Regions from separate parts of the Devosia sp. 919 genome, predicted to be linked through region 1. Evidence: predicted binding sites of a transcription regulator. Region 1 holds the regulator's gene; the other holds the start of a gene.
What was found. Region 1 encodes LexA, which represses DNA repair genes until DNA is damaged. Its sites were predicted from a motif close to TGTTCNNNNTGTGTTCNG; they were not measured.
Positions count from the first base shown of each region.

Region 2: the regulator LexA is predicted to act here: its motif matches at 5,774-5,791, upstream of recA (recombinase RecA).

Region 1 is NZ_JABAOL010000001.1:2,265,954-2,274,898, forward strand. It holds gene HRQ64_RS11130 (ComEC/Rec2 family competence protein) at 1-773, shown strand, start outside; gene HRQ64_RS11135 (SMP-30/gluconolactonase/LRE family protein) at 782-1,657, opposite strand; gene HRQ64_RS11140 (2-dehydro-3-deoxy-6-phosphogalactonate aldolase) at 1,654-2,265, opposite strand; gene HRQ64_RS11145 (2-dehydro-3-deoxygalactonokinase) at 2,277-3,197, opposite strand; gene HRQ64_RS11150 (IlvD/Edd family dehydratase) at 3,412-5,241, shown strand; gene HRQ64_RS11155 (NUDIX domain-containing protein) at 5,927-6,292, opposite strand; gene lexA (transcriptional repressor LexA) at 6,334-7,047, opposite strand; gene glp (gephyrin-like molybdotransferase Glp) at 7,156-8,358, opposite strand; gene moaC (cyclic pyranopterin monophosphate synthase MoaC) at 8,355-8,837, opposite strand; gene trpC (indole-3-glycerol phosphate synthase TrpC) at 8,834-8,945, opposite strand, start outside.
Region 2 is NZ_JABAOL010000001.1:2,618,755-2,627,699, forward strand. It holds gene HRQ64_RS12785 (alpha/beta-hydrolase family protein) at 1-519, shown strand, start outside; gene HRQ64_RS12790 (Tim44 domain-containing protein) at 632-1,612, shown strand; gene alaS (alanine--tRNA ligase) at 1,690-4,329, opposite strand; gene recA (recombinase RecA) at 4,618-5,691, opposite strand; gene araD1 (AraD1 family protein) at 5,983-6,969, shown strand; gene HRQ64_RS12810 (DUF2237 domain-containing protein) at 6,980-7,375, opposite strand; gene HRQ64_RS12815 (cell cycle histidine kinase CckA) at 7,372-8,945, opposite strand, start outside.

The DNA of each region.
Region 1 (8,945 bases):
TCCAGCAGACCGCACCCCTGGGGGTGATCGGCAATGTGCTGGTGTTGCCAGTGGTCAGCCTCGTCATCATGCCCTTTGGCGTCCTCTCGGTATTGCTGATGCCGCTCGGGCTGGAAGCACCGTTTGTTGCGGTGATGGGCTGGGGCATCGATCGGATGGTGCACGGCGCGGTCCTCGTGGCGGGTTGGAGCGAGGGGCTCACCGGCAATCCGCTGCTGACCTCAACCGCCTTGCTGCTGGGGCTAGCGGCGCTCGCCTGGTTTGCGTTCTTTCCCAGCCGGTGGCGCTTCCTTGCTCCGGTGGCGGCGATCCCATTAATCTTGCTGTTTGGTCTCGATCAGCGCCCCGATGTGCTGGTTGCCGATACGACCCAAGCCGTCGCGGTGCGCAGCGAGACCGGGCTGGGGCTGCTTACCGGCCGGGCAGGCAGCTTTGCCGTTGACGTCTGGGGTCAACATTACCAGGAAGAAATTGCGCCCGTCATCGACGCGGCTCGCTGCGACAGCCTCGGTTGCGTGGTCGCGACGGAGCAATTTTGGGTGGCGGTGGTGCGTGATGTCGGCGCCTTCGCCGAAGATTGCGCCCGCCACGATCTGGTGGTGACGCGGTTGCGGGCGCCGATTGCCTGCCGGGCGCAGGCCCAGGTGATTGACCGCGACGATCTCGCAAGGGGCGGCGTGCACTGGTTCAAATGGCAGGATGGAGAGCAGCGCTTTGTCGTGCGGACTGCCGTGCCCAACCTCACGCGCCCCTGGCGCGTGAGGTCACAATAAGGGGCAGGCTAGAGGACGATGCGCGCCTCCGGGATGCCGGGCACATCCACCTGGATCGAGAAGACCCCGCCGGCCACCTTTTCGGCAGCCAGCTGTTCAGCGCTTAGATTCTTGGCGGCGGTGGTGATGAAGAGGGTCTTGAGATCGGGGCCGCCGAAGGCAGGACAGGTGACCTGCGAGACCGGCACTTCGATGATCCGGTCGATCGAGCCATCCGGCGCATGCCGCACGACGCAGCCGCCGCCCCATTTCGCATTCCACAGATAGCCTTCGCTATCAACCACCGCGCCGTCGGGGAAGCCGCGGCCGTCCGAGACATCGGCGAAGAGCGACCATTCCCCGACCGGCATGCCGGTGGCCGGATCGGTCTGTACCCTGAGAATCTTTTTGGTGGGGGTATCGGTCCAGTAAGCGGTGCGCCCATCGGCCGTGAAGCAGGTGGCGTTGGGGATCGAGGCGTTGGACCGCAGCACGCTCAGTTGACCGGCGCGGTAATGATAGAGCTTGCCGCCCGGCGCTTCTTCCTCCTTGCGCATGGTGCCAATCCAGAAGGCGCCCGAGGGATGCACCCGACTGTCATTGCCGCGCGTCAGCGGATCGTCTGCTTCGAGCGGGATAATGAGGCTTTGCTCATCCGTCTGTAGATTGAAGCGCTTGAGCCCGGTTTCGGTGACCAGTGCCAGATTGTCGGCATCGATGATGCCAGCCGCGGCGACGTTCTCGTCAAAGCTCCAGCTCACTTCGACATTGCCCCGAGCTGAGGTGGCGAAGAGCTTTTGATTATTGATATCAAGGAAAAACAGCTGCTGGCGGTCCGGGTGCCAGAATGGGCCCTCGCCCAATGCGCATTTGCTGTCGATCAGCAGGCTCGCCGTTTGCGTCACGCTGTAGTCCTTCCATCATAAGCCAATACCGCCTCGGCGGCGCGCTGGCCGACTTCGGCGGGGGTGCTGCCGGGCTTGTATAAAAAGGTGCCCAGGCCAAAACCGCTGCAACCGGCGGCGAAATATTCGCCGAAGTTGTCCGGCTTGGCGCCGCCCACCGCGTAAAGCGGCAGCTCGGGCGGCAAGACCGCCTTCATCGCCTTGATGCCGCGCGGGCCCAGAACTTCAGCGGGGAAAAACTTGAGCCCGGTGGCGCCCGCCTTGATCGCCTTGAACGCATCACTGGGAGTGAACACGCCGGGATAGGAGCCCAGCTGAATGCGCACCGTTTCTTCTATAACCGACCGGTTGGTATCCGGGGATACAATAAAGGTGCCGCCGGCATCGGCGACGGCCCAAACCTGCTTTTTGTTCAGAACGGTGCCCGCGCCCACCATCACGTCATCCCCGAGCGCCTCGGCCGCCAGCGCAATGCTGGCCAGGGCATCGGGGGAATTGAGCGGCACTTCGATCATGGTAATGCCGGCCGCAACAAGGGCGTGGCACACATCAAGCGTTTCGGGCGGGGTAATGCCGCGCAGAATCGCGATCAGGTGGCGGTGGGTCATGGGGTCTCCAATCAGACGATAAAGGCACGTGCAGCTTTAAGGCCGGCGAGCACCACTTCGGTTCCATCCACGGCTTCGCCTTGTGCCCCGATCATGCCGAGCACCTCGGCATAAAGGGCGCAGAGCGCGGGGGCGCCGATCAAGGGAACGGTTTGTTCGCCGATCAGCGCACGGCGGCTGCCAATTTCGGTGCCGATCAGGAGGCCCGAAAGATAGCCGGTGCACCAACCGGGCTGACGGCCGGACAGGAGCGAACTGGCGCGGACCGCAAAGAGCTCGCTGGTGAGCTGTTCGGGCCGCTCGAGGCCGACCTCTGCACCCGCGGCAAAGCCTTCGGCGCGCTCGGGCCCATTGCTGTCTTCAGTCAGCGAATAGCGCAGCACCGAATGATGGCGCAGCAGATCGAAGAGCTCGCCCGTCATTGCGGTGGAGAAATGCTCAATGCGGGTGCCATTCATGCTGACCCATTTGGAATGGGTGCCGGGCATGCATACCACGCCATGGGCATTGGGGCGCAGGGTCGCGAGGCCCAGTAGCTGGGTTTCCTCGCCGCGCATCACATTGTCGCCGCCGGCCTTCTGGCACACACCGGGCAGAATTGCCGGGGCCAGGTGATTGTTGGGCATGGGCGGGCGCACTGCGCCGTCAAGCAGGCCGCGCAAATCGGTTGGTGCTTCCAAATAAGGCGCTTCGAACCAGCCCTGGCGCGCGCCGGCCATGCCGCAGATCAATACGTCGAGCGCGCCACCGTTGCTGCCGACTAGACCATCGAGCAAGGTTTCGAGGACGCCCGGATACTGGTCGCGCGTCAGCTTGCCCATGCCTTGGTCGGATTTGCGCGAAACGATCACCGTGCCATCGGCACTCAGGCCCCAAGCCCGCAGGTTGGAGGTGCCCCAATCAACCCCGACCCAATCAACAAATTCACTCATGCTTGCCCCTCTTGCAGTCCGCCCCGCACTTTCGGGCAAACCTAGTCGCTGCGCTGGCCTGCGCCTAGCCGATTCGACGCCGCCCGGTTGCCCTGCGAGCGCAAGGGGCGACGAAATCCAACAGGATTGGCGTTCACTCCTGCAACTAACATGCTAGAACTGTAGCAAACAGCAGCCTGTATTCGCCTCGGCGGAACTATTGAGGAATAAGGTAATGACGGCAGACAACAGCTTCTCTTCCCCCAATGGGCAGGGCAGCGCGCCCAAGAAGCTGCGCTCGCGCGCCTGGTTCGACAATCCCGAGAACCCGGACATGACCGCGCTTTATCTTGAGCGCTACATGAATTTCGGCGTATCGCGCGAGGAATTGCAGGGCAACAAGCCCATCATCGGCATCGCCCAGACTGGCTCGGACCTCAGCCCCTGCAACCGCCACCATATCGTGCTGGCCGAGCGCGTGCGCGAAGGCATCCGGGAAGCCGGTGGCATTGCCATCGAATTTCCCGTGCATCCGATCCAGGAAACCGGCAAGCGCCCCACCGCCGGCCTCGACCGGAACCTGGCCTATCTTGGGCTCGTGGAAGTGCTTTATGGCTATCCGCTCGATGGCGTGGTGCTGACCATTGGCTGCGACAAGACCACCCCGGCCATGCTGATGGGTGCGGCCACGGTCAACATCCCGGCGATTGCGCTCTCGGTCGGGCCGATGCTCAATGGCTGGCACAAGGGCGAGCGCACCGGCTCGGGCACCATTGTGTGGAAGGCGCGCCAGATGATGGCGGCCGGCGAGATCGATTATGCGCAGTTCATCGAGCTGGTGGCGTCTTCGGCGCCGTCCACCGGCTTCTGCAACACGATGGGCACGGCAACCACGATGAACTCGCTGGCTGAGTCGCTGGGCATGCAGCTGCCGGGTTCGGCGGCAATTCCCGCGCCTTATCGCGATCGCCAGGAAATGGCCTATCGCACGGGCAAGCGCATCGTCGACATGGTGCATGAGGACCTCAAGCCCTCCGACATCATGACCAAGGACAATTTCATCAACACCATCGTGGTCAATTCCGCGATTGGCGGGTCGACCAACGCCCCGATCCACATCCAGGCGATCGCCAAGCATATCGGTGTCGAGCTCGACCTGCAGGACTTCCAGACCTATGGGCACAAGGTGCCGCTGCTGGTGAACCTGCAGCCGGCCGGCGAATATCTCGGCGAGGATTACTACCATGCGGGCGGCGTGCCGGCGGTGGTCAACGAGCTGATGAAGCAGGGGCTGATCCGTGAGAATGCACCCACCGTCAACGGCAAGACCATCGGCGAGAACTGCCGCAACACCCCCATCCAGGACGAGAAGGTGATCCGCCCCTTCGAGCAGCCGCTCAAGGAAGAAGCCGGGTTCCTGGTGCTGCGCGGCAATCTCTTCGATAACGCGATCATGAAGACCAGCGTGATCTCGCCCGAGTTCCGCGAGCGCTACCTTGCCAATCCCGAGCATCCCGGCATGTTCGAGGGCAAGGCCGTGGTGTTCGATGGTCCGGAGGACTATCATCACCGGATCGATGATCCCTCGCTCGATATCGACGAGCACACGCTGCTGTTCATGCGCGGCGCGGGCCCGATCGGCTACCCGGGGGCGGCCGAAGTCGTCAATATGCGGCCCCCTGCCTACCTCATCAAGAAGGGTATCCACGCGCTGGCCTGTATTGGCGACGGGCGCCAATCCGGCACGTCGGGCTCGCCCTCGATCCTCAACGCCTCGCCCGAAGCGGCAGCGGGCGGCAACCTTGCCATCCTGCGCACGGGTGACCGGGTGCGGATCGACCTCAACAATGGCACCGCCGATATCCTGATTTCGGACGCCGAGATCGCGACGCGCCGGCAGGAACTGGCGGAAGCGGGCGGCTACAAGTACCCCGCGCACCAGACGCCCTGGCAGGAGATCCAGCGCGGGCTGGTCGACCAGCTCGGCAATGGCGCCGTACTCAAGCCAGCAGTGGCTTACCAGCGCATTGCCCAGACCTATGGCGTGCCGCGCGACAACCACTAGGGCATAAGGCCCAACGACTTCGAAATCCCCGCTTCGGCGGGGATTTCTGTTTCCAAGGCACGGCGAAACTCCGGTCGGCGCGAGGCCTCCGGTTGGGAGCGGCGTTGGCGAGGCATTGCCTCAAAAAACGTTGCGCAAAACGGAAGCTCCGCCCCGCCAACAGCGACTGGGTGCCGACGCCCGCGCCCTCCTGCGGCGCATGCCAGATTCCGCGGATGTCGAACTAAACCCTGGCGGGCACCGCTGCCTGCGCCACATCAGGGTTCCGATGGCCAGTGCAGCTGCCATCGCGATTCTTCACCCAAGACCACCGGACGATAGAGGTCCACGGCTCTTGCGGACACCGGCCGGATCGCGGCGACCCACGATCCCCCAGCCTCCGCGCACCAACCACTCGTCATGATCTCGCTTGGGTGCGCGGATGAGGAGACTATGCGGGTGATCGGCGCGGGCGGGGATAAGTTATTGTCGGGGGGTATGGGGCTTGAGCGGATTGCGCGCTGGAGGTGGCCAGCTGGGTCTAACGTCACTCGCGGAGGAGGGGACTAAACCCCCACCCCGGTCCTCCCCTCAAGGGGGAGGGTGAAGGAGGGGGCACACAGGCGCTGGTCTGGTGCGGCTGATGAGGACCCTAGGGCGGCAATCGAGTTCCGTCGAAGAGATTGTTTCTTGGCCGATTCCGGCTTTAGGCGTGGCGAGCGATGTGGGCGAGGGCCCGCTGGAACATGGGGTGCCATTCGGGGCCCGGTTGGCGCTCGAGTGGCCACCAGAAGAACTCGAACCAATGACCGCCATCATCATGGGTGAAGTGGCGCCAGTGTTCGGCCAGGGGAGCCAAGGCGATCACCACAACAAAGTGCCAAAGCTGTTTATCTGCAATGGCACTACTGGAAGGCAGGGTGCGCGAAACTTCTGCCTGCAGGCCAGACTCCTCTGCGAGTTCACGCAGGGCACCGATTTCAATCGGCTCGGGGCCTTCCCGTGTTCCTTTCACCAGCTGAAAGCCAGCCAAAGGATGCCTGAACGCCAAGCACTGGCGTTCTTGCGCCACCACTCGCAGCAGGACAGGACAGAGTTTTTCGACCCTGGGCGTCAATATTTACGCAGCAGGCCCACCAGGCGGCCCTGAACCTTGACGCGGTCGGGCGGGAAGATGCGGGTTTCGTAGGCGGGATTGGCCGCTTCAAGCGCGATGGTGTTGCCCTTGCGACGCAGCCGCTTGAGGGTGGCTTCCTCGTCATCCACCAGGGCAACGATGATCTCGCCGGTCCCGGCAACATCCTGGCGACGGATCAGCACGGTGTCGCCATCGAAAATGCCCGCATCGATCATCGAATCGCCGCGCACTTCCAGCGCATAGTGCTCGCCCGGGCCAAGCATTTCGGGTGGCACCGAGATGGTGTGGGAGTGGCTCTGGATGGCCTCGATGGGCGTACCGGCGGCGATCCGACCCATGACCGGCACGGCCACGGGGCGCACATAATCATCGCTCCAGCCCGAGCGCGGCGGCGGAGCGGCAACACGGCCCAGATTGCCTTCGATGACGCTGGGCTCGAAGCGGGCCTTGCGGCCGCCGAGCGCGGGGTTCATCGAATCGGGGAGTTTGAGCACTTCCAGCGCCCGCGCGCGATTGGGGAGGCGGCGGATGAAGCCGCGCTCCTCAAGCGCCGTGATCAGGCGGTGAATGCCCGACTTGGAGGCCAGATCCAACGCGTCCTTCATTTCGTCAAACGAAGGGGGAATGCCGCTTTCCTTCATCCGCTCATGGATGAACATCAGCAGTTCATGTTGCTTTCGCGTCAGCATCGGAGCCCTTCAATCGCAGAATCGGAACAAAGACTGAACGAGCATAGGTGTTCCAGTTATGTTCTGCAATAACGCTCATGGGTGGAGGCGAAAATTCTTTGGCTCTGCCTAGAACCCGTCCAGCGGAATGGCTGGAACGAGAGCGCCAGCCGGCTGGCCGGGATCGTATTCAGGCTGCACCAGCAGCATATCGGCGCGGGCCAGCGAGGAGGTATGACCGCTATCGGTTTCGCTGATGGGGAGCACGCCCGCACCTCGGCTTGAATGCACGCTTTGGGCACGCATGAAGTGGCGCCGGGCGGTATTGGGCGGCGTGGGCGCAAGGAGCGGCAGGTGCCAGGGGGCGGGTTCGGCGACGCCGAGCCAGCGCCGCAGCGCCGGCTTGATGAAGACGGCGGCGGTCACCATGGCCGAAACCGGATTGCCAGGCAGGCCAAACACCAGGGTTTTGCCCAGAGTGCCGAACATCAGTGGCTTGCCCGGGCGCATATTGATGCGCCAGAAATCAAGCTGCACGCCGAGACTCAGCAGGATTTCCTGCACGATATCATGGTCGCCAACACTCGCGCCGCCCGTGGTGATGACGAAGTCGGGCGCTTCGGCAAAGATGCCGGCAAGGCGCTCGGCAAGCGCCGCCCGGTTGTCGGGAGCGATCCCGTAGTCGCGGATCTCTGCGGCGTAAGGCGCAAGGAGCGGCCGCAAGCCGAAGCTGTTGGAGGCAACGATCTGGCCCGGTCCGAGAGCGGTGCCGGGCAGCACCAGTTCGTCCCCGGTGGCAAGGAGCGCGATGCGCGGCTGCACGGCAACGGGCAGCGTCGGGCAATTGGCGGCGGCTGCGACGGCCAGTTGCATGGGGGTGAGGCGAGAGCCTCTCGGAATCAGCTCCTGTCCCTGCCGGAAGTCGTGGCCAAGCGGGCGAATGCTGCGCCCCACGGGAGGCTGGGCGGCAAAGCTGACGCGATCGCCGGTGCGGGTCGCTTCCTCCTGCATGATCACGGCATCCGCGCCGGGGGGCACGGGCGCGCCGGTGAAGATGCGCACGCAGGTGCCCGGGGCGATATCCGCGCCAAAGCCGGCGCCGGCCTGTGCGGTGCCCACGACTTCAAGGCTCGCGCCTGGCACGATATCGGCGGCGCGCACGGCATAGCCATCCATGGCGCTGGCGGGGAAAGGCGGCTGGTCATGACGGGCGAGCAGGGGCTCGGTCAACACCCGGCCGGCGGCAGCTTCCAGCGGCACCGACTCGGTGCGGGCGGGGGGCACGCGGGCGAAAATGGCCGCGAGGGCGTCTTCAACCGGGAGCAGGCTCATGGCGCGCGCTGGAAATCGCCGGACTTGCCGCCCGATTTTTCGAGCAGACAGATCGCGGAGATAACCATCTCGCGGTCGATGCCCTTGGCCATGTCGTAAAGCGTAAGGGCGGCGGTGGAAGCCGCCACGAGGGCTTCCATTTCCACCCCGGTCTGGCCGGTGGTTTCGGCAGTCGCAAGAATGGTGATGGCGCCGGGCTCGCGCGCCTCCAGCTCGACGCTGACCTTGGTGAGCGGGATGGGGTGGCAAAGAGGGATGAGCTCGGCGGTCTTTTTGGCTGCCATGATGCCCGCGACGCGCGCGACGGCCAGGGCGTCGCCCTTCTTGAGGGCGCCACCCATGATGGCGGCAATGGTTTCGGGCCGACCGCTGATCACCGCCTGGGCGAGGGCGCGGCGGCGGGTGACTGCCTTGTCGCCGATATCAACGATCCGGGCCTCCCCGCGCTCGTTGAGATGGGTCAGCTGCGGCTCGCTCATGGATGGGCGGCCTGGCGCACACCCTGCAGGAGGGCGCGGGTGGCGGCGACCACATCGGCCTGGCGCATCAGCGATTCGCCGACAAGGAAGGTGCCGATGCCGGCTGTG
Region 2 (8,945 bases), 350 kb from region 1:
GCCAGCCCGCCCTGGCGCAATGCCACCGCGAACCGCCAGGCCGGCACTCCGGAATGGCTGCCGCGCTTCAACGACAGTTCCATCATCCGCTTTACCAACCAGAGCAATGCCCTCGACATTCCCGGTGCCAGCTGGGGTCCCATGCGCCTGGTTTACCTGCAATATGCCAGCGACCCCATTGTCTTCTTCGAACCCCAGGTGCTGTATCGTCCGCCCGAATGGCTGACCAGCAATCGGCCGCCCGACGTCTCGCGCCAGCTCACCTGGTACCCAGTCGTCACCTTCCTGCAGCTCGCGCTCGACATGGCCCTGGCCCAAACCTCGCCCGTTGGGTTCGGCCATGTTTACGCGCCCCAGCATTATCTGGATGCCTGGCTCGCCATCACCGATCCCCCAAATTGGGACCCTCCAAATCAGCAGCGACTGCGCGACCGGCTCACGCGCTCCGGCGGGGCACAGGATATCGGCCCCGGCTGGTTCAAGGATAAAGCGCCTGTTGTAACATCCGCTGTGCCTTGAGCGACGTAGCCGCCTAACGCAACTTTCCCGCGCTCTCATGGCTTTCAGGGGATGCAATTGCCTAGCCCTGCCCCCATATAGGCTTCAAGTTCAGTCCTAGGAGATTTTCCTGATGTTCATCGCCCGCCGCTTCCGGCTAGCCAGCGCGTTTGCCGCACTTGTTGTCGCATTCTCGATGGCCGCCGTGGATACCGCGGACGCGCGCGCCCGTGGCAGCTTTGGCAGCCGCGGCACCCGCACCTTCCAGTCGGCGCCTCCAACCAACACGGCACCCAACACCGTAGCCCCTATCCAGCGCTCCACCACACCCGCACAGCAGGCACGGCCCAACGCTAACGCCCAGAACCCTGCCGCCGCCCAGCAGCGTGGCGGATTCCTGGGCGGCCTTGGTGGCTCCCTGTTCCGTGGCTTGATGCTTGGCGGCTTGCTCGGTTTGCTCTTTGGCGCTGGCTTTGGCGGCATTGGCGGCTTGTTCAGCCTGCTCTTCCAGGTTCTCCTGATCGGCGGCGTCGTCTGGCTGGTAATGCGCCTGGTCCGCGGCGGCGCGCGCCGGCCGGCCATGGCCGGCGGGCCCGACAACACCAACCGCACGGGCTTTGAGAACTTCGGCCGCAATCTTGGCGGCCTGGGTGGCTCGGGTGCCGGCAATGCCACCCGCCCCTCGCGCGCTCGCCCGGCCAATCCGGACGAGCTGGGCGTTGGCCAGCGGGACCTCGATAGCTTCGAGCAGATGCTGGGTCAGGTTCAGACTGCCTATGGCGCCGAGGACTATGAAACCCTGCGTCGCCTGACCACGCCCGAAATGATGGGCTACCTGGCCGAACAAATGGCTGCCAACGCCACCCGCGGCCTGCACAACCAGCTTGCCGACATCAAGCTGCTCCAGGGTGACATTGCCGAAAGCTGGCGCGAGGATAACAGCGATTACGCCACCGCTGCCTTGCGCTACAGCCTGCGCGACTGGACCGTGGAACGCGCCACTGATCGGGTCGTCGAGGGCAACCCTGCCGAACCCACCGAGGCCACCGAGCTCTGGACCTTTGTCCGCCCGCGGGGCGGCGACTGGAAGCTCTCGGCGATCCAGGAAGCTTAAACGCCCCGCTACAACCGAACAAAAAGGCCCGCCTCCAGCTCAGGAGGCGGGCCTTTCCTTTTGTCCCTAGCCTTGGTCTAGAGCAGCGCGCGGATAGCGGCCAGTGCTTCTTCGGCCTTGCTGCCATCCGGACCACCGGCCTGCGCCATGTCGGGACGACCGCCGCCGCCCTGCCCGCCCATGGCAGCGGATCCCGCCCGTACCAGATCCACGGCCGAAGCCTTGCCGATCAGATCCTCGGTGATTCCGACCGCCAGTCCGGCTTTGCCGTCTTCGGCCAAGCCGATGATCGCAACAACGCCCGAGCCAACCTGCTTTTTGGTCTGGTCAACCAACCCGCGCAGATCCTTTGGCTGCAAGCCGTCGACGATCCGGCCGATAAAGGGCGTGCCGTTGATCGCTTCCACCTCACTGCCCCCGGCGGCGCCGCCGCCCATGGCCAGCTTCTGCTTGGCATCGCTGAGCGCCCGCTCGGAGCGCTTGAGCTGCTCCTGCAGCGCTGCGATACGCTCAAGCACATCCTGGCTGCCGGCACGCAGCATCCCCGCTGCAGTTTCAACAATGGCAACATGGGTATTGCCGCGATGGCGCGCCGCATTGCCGGTCAGCGCCTCGATGCGACGCACGCCGGCCCCCACGGCACTTTCAGCTACCACCGACACGAGCCCGATATCGCCGGTGCGCCTGACATGGGTGCCCCCGCACAGCTCCACCGACCACCCGAGGCTGTTGCCCGTCGGCTCGCCCATCGAGACCACGCGCACTTCGTCGCCATATTTCTCGCCGAACAGCGCGCGGGCGCCTGAATCCTTGGCTTCCTCGACTCCCATCAGCCGCGTTTCGACCGGCGTGTTCTGCAGGATAATGGCATTGGCCAGATCCTCGACCTCCGCCAGTTCCAGCGGGCTCATGGCCTTGGTATGCACAAAGTCGAAACGCAGCCGATCCGGCGAAACCAGCGATCCCTTTTGCGCAACATGGTCACCCAGCACGATCCGCAGCGCTTCATGCAGCAGATGGGTGGCGGAGTGATTGGCACGAATGGCCGAACGGCGAGCATGGTCAACGACGAGTTCGACGGCCTGTCCCACGCGCAGCGCTCCAGTCTCGACCTTCACCTTGTGCGCGAACACACCATGGTACTTTTGCGTGTCGGTGACCACAACGCTGACGCCGTCACCACGCATGGAGCCGGCATCGCCAACCTGCCCGCCGCTCTCGCCGTAGAACGGGGTTTGGTTGAGTACCACATAACCTTCTTGCCCGGCCTCAAGCCGATCGATCTCGGCTCCGTCGCGCAGCAATGCGGTGACTTCCCCTTCGGCCGTTTCGGTTTCGTAGCCCAGAAACTCCGTGGGCCCAAGCCGATCAGCCAGCCCATACCAGACCGCGCCGGTGGCTGCCTCGCCCGAGCCTGACCAGCTCCGGCGCGCTTCTGCCTTTTGCTGGGCCATGGCGGCATCAAAGCCTGCTTGGTCGACAGCAATGCCGCGCGCCCGCAACGCATCCTGGGTGAGATCGAGCGGGAACCCATAGGTGTCATAAAGCTTGAACGCGGTGGCGCCGTTCAGCGTATCGCCTTCCGCGAGAGTGCTCGTTTCATCCGAGAGAATCTGCAGGCCCCGTCCAAGGGTCTTAAGGAAGCGCCCCTCCTCCAGCCGCACCGTTTCGCTGATCATGGCCTCCCCGCGCGACAGCTCGGGATAAGCTTGGCCCATTTCGCGCACCAGCGCTGGAACGAGCTTATGGATCACCGGCTCTTCAGCGCCGAGCAGCGTGGCATGGCGCATTGCGCGCCGCATGATCCGGCGCAGCACATAGCCACGTCCTTCATTAGACGGCAGCACGCCTTCGGCGATCAGGAACGACATCGAGCGCAGGTGATCGGCGATCACCCGCAGGCTGCGGTTACCCTCGCCCTCAACTTCGGTGCCGATCGCCGAGGCAGCAGCCCCGATCAGCGCCTTGAACAGGTCGATATCGTAATTGTCGTGCACACCCTGCATCACGGCGGCAATACGCTCAAGGCCCATGCCAGTGTCGATTGACGGGCGTGGCAATGGTGTGCGCGAGCCGTCGGCATGCTGCTCGAACTGCATGAACACGAGGTTCCAGATCTCGATCCAGCGATCGCCATCTTCATCCGGCGAGCCGGGAGGGCCGCCCCAGACCTTGTCGCCATGGTCGTAGAAGATCTCCGAGCACGGCCCGCACGGGCCTGTGTCGCCCATCTGCCAAAAGTTGGACTTGGCGCCCAGCCGCACAATCCGGTCCTCCCCGATCCCGGCGATCTTCTTCCATAGCTCCATGGCCTGGTCGTCGTCCTCGTAGACGGTGACCATCAGCCGGTCCTTGGGAAGACCCCAGTCCTTGGTCAGCAAGGTCCAGGCCAGTTCGATGGCGTGGTCCTTGAAGTAATCGCCAAAGGAGAAATTCCCCAGCATCTCAAAAAAGGTGTGGTGCCGGGCGGTAAAGCCGACATTGTCCAGATCGTTGTGCTTGCCACCGGCGCGCACGCATTTCTGCGCCGAAGTGGCGATCGTATAGGGGCGCTTTTCGAGACCGGTAAAGACGTTCTTGAACTGCACCATGCCAGCATTGGTGAACATCAATGTGGGATCATTGCGCGGTACCAATGGGCTCGACGGAACCGCCTCGTGACCATTCCGGGCAAAAAAGTCGATAAAACTCGAGCGGAGATCGTTTACGCTGGTCATAGAATGGCTTTCATGGCGGATTGGCGCCCGTGGACGCCGCAAGACTTTGGCTGGCTTTCTAGCCCGTGCGGCGCAGCGCTGTCCAGCATCGGTGCGCCCCGCTTACTGCTAGGTATGGGGACGCCGGCTAAAGGGCTCGATGAGCATCGCCAGGCCCGATATAAACGATGCTAGATTGCGTTGGCGGCAGCTCTGTCTCGCCTGCTTGCAGCCGGGCGCCTGCGGTTCAGACTCAAAAGAAAAGGCACCGCTCTCGCGATGCCTTTCTTCACCCTGCATGGGAACTGCTTATTCGTCGCTGTCGGCAGCGTCGTCACCGCCCGATACCAGCAGTACTTCTCCGAGCAGGCCCGAGCTTTCGCGCACGCCCTGCTCGATGGTTGCCGCAGCCGCCGGATTGTCCTTGAGGAACTGGCGCGCATTCTCACGCCCCTGCCCCATACGCTGGCTGTCATAGGAGAACCAGGCGCCCGACTTTTCCACCACGCCGCTCTTGACCCCAAGATCGAGCAACTCGCCAGTCTTGGAGATACCTTCGCCATACATGATGTCGAATTCAACCTGGCGGAACGGCGGGGCCAGCTTGTTCTTGACCACCTTGACGCGGGTCTGGTTGCCCACGATCTCCTCGCGGTCCTTGATGGCGCCGATCCGGCGAATGTCGAGCCGCACCGAGGCATAGAATTTGAGCGCATTGCCGCCGGTCGTGGTTTCGGGCGAACCATACATCACGCCAATCTTCATGCGGATCTGGTTGATGAAGATCACCAGGCACTTGGATTTGGAAATCGACGAGGTCAGCTTGCGCATGGCCTGGCTCATCAACCGGGCCTGCAGCCCCGGCAGCGAGTCGCCCATTTCGCCTTCAAGCTCGGCCCGCGGCGTCAATGCCGCTACCGAATCAACCACCAGCACATCGATCGCGCCCGAGCGCACCAGTGTGTCGGTGATTTCGAGCGCCTGTTCGCCAGCGTCAGGCTGGGAGATCAGCAGATCATCCACATTGACGCCCAGCTTGCGGGCATAGATCGGATCGAGCGCGTGCTCGGCATCCACAAAAGCGCAAACGCCACCCTTGCGCTGCGCTTCGGCAATCACATGCAGCGCCAACGTGGTCTTGCCTGAGCTTTCCGGCCCGAAAATTTCAACGATGCGGCCCTTGGGCAGGCCACCAATTCCGAGGGCGATATCAAGCCCGAGCGAGCCCGTCGATATTGCCTCAACCTCGATCGAGGCAGCCTCGCCAAGGCGCATGATCGAGCCCTTGCCGAAATTGCGTTCGATTTGGCTCAGCGCCGCGGCGAGAGCCTTGTCCTTGTCCATTGATCCACCTTCAACGATCCGAAGCGGGGTATTTGCCATACGAGTCTCTCCTTATTCCACGCTCCGGGACCGGGCGCAACGCGCTGCTTTCCGGAAGATCAATCCACGAGAAGTGCCCTCTTGTTCTCATTTTGTTCCGCTCCTGTCAAGGCGATTTCTCGCGCCCATTGCAACAAAAGAACCGCAGTCCCTGGACCGCAGCCCTTCCGTGCCCAGATGGAACTCTGACCGCCACGCGGCGCGCAAAAGAGCTTGCCGGGCCGGCCCGGGTTGCGCTTTATGCACGGGACGACCGCAACGGGCAATCGAGGAGCAAACCCCGTGAATCTCATCCAGTTTTTCGATCAATCGGGCGCCCGCGCCGTGGCCGCAGTAGAGGGTGACGTCGCCCGCCGGGTCAACACCACCACCAGCGTTTATGAGCTCGCCACGACCGCCCTCGCCCAAGGCACGGGTCTTGCGGCGCTCGTGGCCCAGCGTGGGCTTGGAGACGCCGTCAATCGGCACGACATCCTGGCTGAAGGGCGCATGCTCGCGCCGATCGATCATCCCGATCCGGCCCATCTTTATATCACCGGCACAGGGCTGACCCATCTGGGCTCGGCCGCCACGCGCGATGCCATGCACAAGGGCAACGCCGCCAAGCAAGCCGAACAGCTGACCGATTCCATGAAGATGTTCCAGATGGGCCTTGAAGGGGGCAAGCCTGAAGGCGGCGCCCGGGGCGTCCAGCCGGAATGGTTCTACAAAGGCAACGGCACCACCGTGGTCAATCCCGGTCACCCCATTCCGTCCCCGTCCTTTGCCCGCGATGCTGGCGAAGAGCCCGAGATCGCCGGCATCTACCTGATCGACGCCAACGGCCAGCCGCGTCGCCTTGGCTTTGCGCTCGCCAATGAGTTTTCTGATCACGTTACCGAGCGGGTCAACTATCTCTATCTCGCCCATTCCAAGCTGCGCGCCTGCGCCTTTGGGCCCGAATTGCGGGTCGGCGACCTGCCGGAGCATATCGAAGGCATGTCGCGCATCTATCGCGATGGTGCGGTGATCTGGGAAAAGCCGTTCCTCTCGGGCGAGGCCAATATGAGCCACACCATCGCCAATCTGGAATATCACCACTTCAAATATGGCCTGTTCCGCCAACCCGGCGACGTGCATGTGCATATGTTCGGCACGGCGACGCTCAGCTTTGCCGATAACATCGTCACCCAGCCCAATGACGTATTCGAGATCGAGGAAAGCCAGTTCGGCGCTCCCCTGCGCAATCCCGTCCGGATCGAGGACGAGCATCCGCTGATCATCGGCGATCTCTACTAGGGGGAGCCGTTCAATTCAAATCGCGTGCATGAGCCTTGAGATCAGCAAGGCTCAGCCCGTCCAGCACCGCTTCATTGGTTGAGTGCATGAAGACGCGGGGGGCCTGCCCCGCTTCCAGCGCCTGTGCCCACCGCTCGGCCAGAAGGCACCAGCGGTCTCCCGCCTTGAGCCCGGGAAAGCCCCATTCGGGGCGGGGCGTGGACAGATCATTGCCCGCTCTTTTGGAGTAGGCGAGAAAGGCTTCGCTCGCCTCGATGCAGACCAGATGCCGGGCCACGCCGTCTGGGCCCGCGGCACAATAGCCGCTGCGGAAGAACCCCGTCAGCGGACTGGTGGAGCAGGGCTCGAGCGGTTCGCCGAGCACATTGCGCTCCCCCGCCCCTTCACCGAAATTGCGCGCGTTCACTGCGCCTGGCCTTCGTCCTGCTTTTGCAGCACCTCTTTGACCTTGGAATTGATCTGGTCCAGCGAATAAGGCTTGGGCAGGAACTCGACGCTCTGGTCATCCTCGATATCGCGGCGGACGCTTTCCTCGGCATAACCCGACACAAAGATCACCTTGAGCCGCGGCATGGTCTTGCGCACATGCTTGAGCAGCGTCGGCCCGTCCATCTCGGGCATCACCACATCCGAGATCATGAGATCGATCTTGAACTCGAGCTCCTCGAGCACCTCTAGCGCTTCTTCGCCGCCGTCAGCCTCGAACACCTCGTAACCAGTCGCGCGCAACGCGCGAGCGGAGAATGCCCGCACGCTTTCCTCGTCCTCAACCAACAGGATACGCTCTTCGCCCGTCAGGTCCCGCACTGGCGCAGCCGCCGCGGCTACCTTGGCGGTTGCCTCGATCTCAGAGGGCACATAGCGGGGCAGGAAGATTTTGAACGTGGTGCCAACCCCGACGGTCGAGACCGGATAGATGTAACCTTCGGTCTGTTTGATGATGCCGTAGACCGTCGACAACCCCAGCCCGGTGCCTTTGCCCAGCTCCTTGGTGGTAAAAAAGGGCTCAAAGATTTTGGTGAGCACTTCCTGGCTCATCCCGGTGCCGGTGTCCTGCACTTCGATCAACACATAATCGGCCGCCACCATGCCATCGAACTGCATGGCCTCGGCCTCGGCGCGGCTGACATTGCTGGTGCGAATGGTGATGGAGCCACCATCGGGCATGGCGTCGCGGGCATTGACCACGAGGTTGATCACCACCTGTTCGAGCTGAACCACATCGGCGCGCACCGGCCAGATATTGCGGCCGTGATCAACGCCCAGCGTGTTCTTGTCCCCGATCATCCGCTTGAGCAGCACGGTCAGATCGTCAACGATCAGCGGCAGCTCAAGCACTTGCGGCCGCAGAGTCTGCCGGCGCGAGAACGCCAGCAACTGCCGTGTCAGCCCCGCTGCACGGTTGGCGTTCTGCTTGATCTGCATCAGTTCGCTGAACGATGGATCGCCCGGCTTATGCTTGAGCAGCAGCAGATCGGAAAAACCGATGATTGCGGTCAGTAAGTTGTTGAAATCATGCGCAACGCCGCCGGCGAGCTGTCCCACGGCCTGCATCTTCTGGCTTTGGGCAAACTGCGCCTCAAGCTTGCGCTGGTCGGTCATGTCGAGGGCATAGACATTGACCTGCTCGGGCGAGCCCGACAGGGTTTCAGAGCCCGATAGATAAAGCCGCACGGCGTGCTCGCCTTCCGCGCTCAGCAACGCATCCACCGGCTCCACTGCCGAGCGATGCGCCGAAGCATCGGCGATGGCGCGCGCAAAACGGTCGCGGCTGCCTTGGCCGATCAGGTCGATCAGCGGCTGCATTTCAAGGCTCTTTTCCTCACCCGACCAATGGAAGATGCGCCCAAATGGGGCATTGGTGCGGATAATCCGCCCTTCGCTGTCGAGCGTCGCGATTGCAAATGGCGTATCGTTGAAAAAGCGCGAGAACCGGATTTCCGCCGCCCGCAACGCTTCCTCGGTATCGGGCGCGC